Linked DNA regions of uncultured Dysgonomonas sp.. The protein of the gene in region 2 binds, or shares a complex with, the protein of the main gene of each other region. Links are inferred from orthologs where the notes say so. Each region holds a gene or a part of one and is shown on either strand. Other genes may lie near its edges.

The links.
Region 1: the proteins of prmC (region 2) and prfA are in contact, whole or in part, in a crystal structure (PDB 2B3T), measured with the Escherichia coli proteins. The link is inferred for uncultured Dysgonomonas sp. from one-to-one orthologs.

The regions. Positions count from the first base shown.
Region 1 is NZ_LT599032.1:4,292,516-4,295,574, forward strand. What follows is about bases 51-3,030. They hold prfA (peptide chain release factor 1), read right to left. Parts: upstream 2,094-3,030; coding sequence 1,008-2,093; downstream 51-1,007. Other genes in these bases: pyrF (orotidine-5'-phosphate decarboxylase), read right to left, coding at 187-1,011; uvrA (excinuclease ABC subunit UvrA), read right to left, coding at 2,658-3,030. In the rest of the region: QZL88_RS17660 (YegP family protein), read right to left, coding at 1-4; more of uvrA, read right to left, coding at 3,031-3,059. UniProt on the Escherichia coli protein: Peptide chain release factor 1 directs the termination of translation in response to the peptide chain termination codons UAG and UAA.
Region 2 is NZ_LT599032.1:2,013,682-2,016,760, reverse strand. Bases 1-3,000 are described here. They hold prmC (peptide chain release factor N(5)-glutamine methyltransferase), read left to right. Parts: upstream 1-1,074; coding sequence 1,075-1,926; downstream 1,927-3,000. Other genes in these bases: QZL88_RS08535 (phosphoribosyltransferase family protein), read left to right, coding at 2,398-3,000; QZL88_RS08540 (regulatory protein RecX), read left to right, coding at 1,932-2,417; hflX (GTPase HflX), read left to right, coding at 1-1,094. In the rest of the region: more of QZL88_RS08535, read left to right, coding at 3,001-3,079. UniProt on the Escherichia coli protein: Methylates the class 1 translation termination release factors RF1/PrfA and RF2/PrfB on the glutamine residue of the universally conserved GGQ motif, i.e. on 'Gln-235' in RF1 and on 'Gln-252' in RF2.

The sequences.
Region 1 (3,059 bases), 2.3 Mb from region 2 along the record:
CCATTTTGTTTTGTTTTAAAAGTTTATATTTAGGATAACGCAAGTTTACAACAAAAAGTTCAGTTTTCGTATTTTTTTTACACAATATACCATCCTGCACACCTATAATCCCCAAAAACTCATTAACAAAAAAAATAAGCCTCGCAAAACATATTTGCGAGGCTTTATATTTTCAGATAAACTTTATCAGAGAATTTTCTCTAAATAACCGGCCATCTCTGCTTGTACTTTCTTAGCCTCCGCTGTTGCAGCAAAAGCAAATTCGCGTGTATTATCAGCATAGATAATCGCACGTGATGAGTTAACCAATAGTCCGCATTGCGAATTCATCCCATATTTCACTACTTCGGCCAGACTACCCCCCTGAGCACCGACTCCGGGTACTAAAAGAAAATGATCAGGCACAATCTTCCGGATATCGGCAAACATTTCACCTTGCGTAGCTCCTACCACATACATCAGTTGTTCATCGGTAGCCCACTCCTGGGATTTCTTCAATACTTTCTCAAATAAGCGTTCCCCTGCTTTATCTTCCGTTAACTGGAAGTCTGCAGAACCCTTATTAGAGGTTAGAGCCAATAGGATAACCCATTTCTTCGGATATTTCACAAATGGTTTCACACTGTCTTCTCCCATATAAGGCGCTACTGTTACGGCACTTGCTTTCAGGTGTTCGAATGCCGATACGGCATACATTTCAGATGTATTACCTATATCACCCCGCTTGGCATCTAGTATGATAAACTGATCGGGATACTTGATCCGTATATATTCTATTGTTTTCTCCAGAGCAATCATACCTTTTACTCCAAGGCTTTCATAAAAAGCAGTATTAGGTTTATAGGCCACACAATATTTGGCTGTGGCATCTATAATCGCCTTGTTAAAAGCATATATAGGATCTTCTTCTTCCAAAAGATGAGAAGGTATCTTTTTTATGTCAGTATCCAGTCCTACACACAGAAAGGATTTTTTCTTTTTAATATTTTCAAATAATTCTTGCTTTGTCATAGTTCACTCTCTTTTAATCTTTCAGTATTCTCTGCTATAATCAACTGGTCTATTATTTGTTGTATTTCACCATCCATCACACCCGACAAGTTATAGAGCGTGAGATTGATACGGTGATCGGTCACTCTTCCCTGCGGATAGTTGTAAGTCCTGATTTTGGCAGACCGGTCACCCGTAGATACCATTGTCTTGCGTTTCGATGCTATTTCGGCCTGATACTTGGACAATTCTATATCATACAGTTTTGTCCTCAACATCTGCATTGCCAATTCTCTATTTGCTAACTGGGAACGGGCCTGCTGACAGACAACAACCAATCCTGAAGGCTTATGTGTCAGCTGTACTTTTGTTTCCACTTTATTTACATTCTGACCTCCAGCCCCGCTCGATCTGGCTGTTTGCATCTCTATATCGGCCGGATTTATTTCCACGTCTACTTCCTCTGCCTCGGGTAGTACGGCAACGGTAGCAGCTGATGTATGCACTCGCCCTTGTGTCTCAGTAGCGGGTACACGCTGTACGCGATGTACGCCTGATTCGTATTTCAATATTCCGTAAACACCTTCACCTGTAACAGTGAATATTACTTCTTTATATCCGCCCGAAGTACCTTCTGTAAGGCTGGTTATTTCTGTTCTCCACCCTTTGAGTTCACAGTATTTGATATACATACGGTAAAGATCACCTGCAAAAATAGCAGCTTCGTCTCCACCTGTACCTCCACGTATTTCTACAATCGCATTTTTGCTATCTTCGGGATCGGCAGGGACTAACAGGAGTTTTATTTCCTCCTCCAGTTCCGGTAAACGTACATTAGCCGTATCGAGCTCTTCTCTGGCCATTTCCCGCAGTTCAGCATCATTTTCTGAGTCGAGGATATTTTTTGCTTCTTCTACAGTAGTCAGCAACTGTTTATACTCGTTACGGGCTATACTTATTTTCTCCAAATCACGATATTCTTTATTCAACTTGACATATCGCTTCATATCAGCAATAACTGAGGGATCGGTTATAAGCTTGCCTATTTCTTCGAAGCGCATAACCAAAGTATCAAGTTTTTCCAATAAAGATAGCTGACTCATAGTAATTTATTTCTTTTCCTTTAAATTCGGGGACAAAGGTAAAAATAAGTTGTAAGTTATGAAATTATATAATATAAGTATTTTCAACAACTCTATAATAATTAAATGTTAAGTTGGTCGTATAAAAAACAGAAAGTCCGCGAAATCACCTTCGCAGACTTCCCAACCTTAACACAAACTTTACAAAACTACACAATAGAGCTGATTGCAGCCTGATATTTGGTTCATTCGTAATTTCAGGAACCAACTCTGTGTTCGATTATATCTTTTTAAGATAAAGATAACGTGTGCCTAGATAGTAACATGTCATCAATTCTTCTTATTTTATTTCTTTTCTGACAAAAACAGATATTGGAAACTATAGGTTGGATGTGATATTCTCCCGTTCAAAGTAGTAAGTGAAGTCTATTTATTGACATGAGGAAGCCCTCATTTTTCTTTACATTTCTACCTTCAAATGTTATAGTTGCCGTTTCTCTATTATCACCCGACAAAGATAGTAAATTTTACACATTGGCAATAGATAATATCTATTTTTTTGAAAAAATTATCTTTTCTCATAAATTAACTTAACTCATCTCTTAGATATTCAGCCGTAAAGCTATTTTTCTCTTTAATGACCTCTTCCGGTTTTCCCACAGCAACAACTGTACCTCCTCCGATTCCCCCATCAGGCCCCATATCTATAATATAATCGGCACTTTTTATAATATCCTGATTATGTTCTATTACAATGATTGTATTGCCTCTGTCTACCAGTTTATTTAATACACCGAGCAATACTCTGATGTCTTCGAAATGAAGTCCTGTTGTAGGTTCATCCAATATATATATAGTATTCCCTGTATCTATTCTGGCCAGTTCGGATGCCAGTTTTATACGCTGCGATTCTCCACCCGATAATGTAGTGGAAGGCTGACCGAGTTTGAGATATCCCAGACCTACCTCTTGCAACACTTTCACTTT
Region 2 (3,079 bases):
TCATACCTGTGAAAAGCTTTACTCAGAAACTGGAACATTCCAATCCTGTCACGTTTGTGGGAACCGGAAAGCTGCAAGAGATAAAGCAGTATATGGAAGACAACGAAATAGACCTCGTAATCTTCGACGATGAACTGTCTCCAAAGCAGATTCGTAATATAGAAAAGGAGTTACAGGTGAAGATACTGGACCGTACCAGTCTTATCCTGGATATTTTTGCCATGCGTGCGCAGACTGCTTATGCAAAGACTCAGGTAGAACTGGCACAATATCAATACCTGTTGCCCCGGCTTACCCGTATGTGGACTCATCTCGACCGTCAGCGAGGCGGGGGTGTGATGATGCGTGGGGTAGGGGAAACCCAGCTGGAAACCGACCGCCGTATTATTCTCAACAAGATCGCTTTGCTAAAAGAAGAGTTGAAGAATATAGACAAACAGATGGCGTCTCAGCGCAAGAACAGAGGAAAAATGGTGCGCGTTGCCCTTGTGGGATATACCAATGTGGGTAAATCTACCTTGATGAACCTGTTGAGTAAGTCTGAAGTTTTTGCAGAGAATAAACTCTTCGCCACATTGGATACAACAGTGCGCAAAGTGATTATTGACAATCTTCCGTTTCTGTTATCGGATACGGTAGGATTTATCCGTAAGTTGCCGACTCACTTGGTAGAATCTTTCAAATCTACACTGGACGAGGTTCGTGAAGCGGATTTGCTGGTTCATGTAGTGGATATTTCCCATCCAAACTTTGAAGAACAGATTGAGGTGGTGAATAAAACGCTTTTGGAGATAGACAAGGAAGAGAAACCTACTATTCTGGTATTTAATAAGGTAGATGCTTTTACCTACACGCCAAAAGATGAGGATGATCTGACGCCTGCCACAAAAGAGAATATATCTCTGGAGGAACTGGAGAAATCGTGGATGCACAAGTTGCACGATGATTGCATCTTTATCTCGGCAAAACAAAAGATCAATATTGATGAATTGAAAAAGAAAGTTTACGAACGGGTAAAAGCTATTCATATAGAGCGCTATCCGTATAATGATTTTCTTTTTCAGAAGTATGACGATGAAGCTAACGATGCGTAAGGTAGTTTCGCACATAAAAGAATCATTGGAAGCGTATTATCCCGAAAGTGAAATTTCGGGATTTACGCGTATTATAATAGAGTATATTACAAAGAAGCCTTATCTGCAAGTATGTGTCGATCCGCCTGTTTTTACACCTGAATTACACGACCAGATAGATGTTATCCTGAACCGTCTGAAGCAATATGAACCGATACAATATATTATAGAAGAAACGGAATTCTATGGGTTACCGTTTTTTGTTAATCGGAATGTACTTATTCCCCGTCCTGAAACAGAGGAGCTTGTAGAGCTTATTCTCTCTGAAAATAAAAAATCAGGGTTGAGCCTGTTGGATATCGGTACAGGTAGTGGAGCTATTGCCGTTGCCTTGGCGAAAAATATGGACAGGGCTTTGGTTTCGGCATGGGATATTTCGTATAAAGCATTGGATGTGGCTGTACTTAATTCAAAAGCAAACTCAACAGATATTTCGTTTGGCAGGGTAGATGTGCTGGGAGATTATCCCACCGATAAGAAGTATGATATTATTGTCAGCAATCCGCCATACGTGTTGGAAAGTGAAAAGGAGCAAATGGAACAGAATGTACTGGAATATGAACCTCATACGGCTCTCTTTGTACCCGACAATAATGCGCTCCTGTTCTATAAGCGGATAGCAGATATAGCGCTGAATTTATTAACTCCGGCCGGAAGGCTTTATTTTGAGATTAATCAGGCAAAAGGTGCAGAGACTGTAAAAATACTTGAAACAAAGGGCTTTACAGACGTTGCTTTGTCTCAGGATTTAAGTAAGAAAGACCGGATGATAAGAGCTAAACTAAAACAATAAACCGAATGAAACTTTCCGAACCTCAAGCCCTCAATCGTGTAGCAGCTTATTGTTCCAAAGCAGAACGATGCGAGCTCGATGTGCGTAAGAAGCTTGTGGCATGGGAATTACCGGACGAAGCCGTTAAACGGATACTTGACCGCCTGAAGAAGGAACGCTATCTTGATGATACCCGTTTTGCAGGGAGTTTTATTAATGATAAGTTGAAATTCAATAAATGGGGAAAGACGAAAATCGTTTATGAACTAAGAAAACGGAATATCCCCGAATCGGTTTACAATCCGATACTGGAAGACCTGTCCGGCGATGAATTCGAGAAACAGCTGATGCATATCCTGGCTATAAAAGCTAAATTGATAAAAGCAAAGACAGAATATGAACGAAAGACAAAACTAATCCGTTTTGCTCTTGGACGTGGATTCTCTATGGATTTGGCAATCAGATGTGTGAATAAATTGCTCGGAGGTGATTATGAGGAATTTATTTCGTGATTTCCTTAATCTCTTTTTCCCTGACCTTTGTGTAGTCTGTAATCAAAGATTAAGCGAAGGCGAAGAGCATATCTGTACCGATTGTTTACTATTATTGCCCAAAACAAATTTTCATTTACAGCCTGATAACCGTCTTGAGCAATTCTTTGCGGGACGGATGCCATTCCGGCAAATAGCGGCGTTCGCTTACTTTGTCAAAGGAGGAAGCATTCAAAGTATAATTCACGAACTGAAATATAAACGTAATCCGGAAATAGGGCGTTTTATAGGAGCGTTGTGCGGAGAGAATATCAAAGACAGTACTTTCATTGCAGATATAGACTATCTGGTTCCCGTTCCCCTGCATCCTAAACGCCAGAAAGAAAGAGGATACAATCAGTCTCTGGAGATTTGTAAAGGCATATCGGATATAACAGGTATCCCCATAGATGACAAAACACTTATACGGAAAGTAAATAATAAGTCTCAGACAAAGAATGCCCGCTTCGACAGATGGAAGAATGTAGAAGATATCTTCAGTTTGTCTGATACTGATAATTTTGAGGGAAAACATATTTTGCTGGTCGATGATGTAATTACCACAGGTTCTACCCTCGAATCGTGTGCGAGAGAAATACTGAAATGCAAAGATTGCAGGATCAGTATTTATACTGTGGGAACAG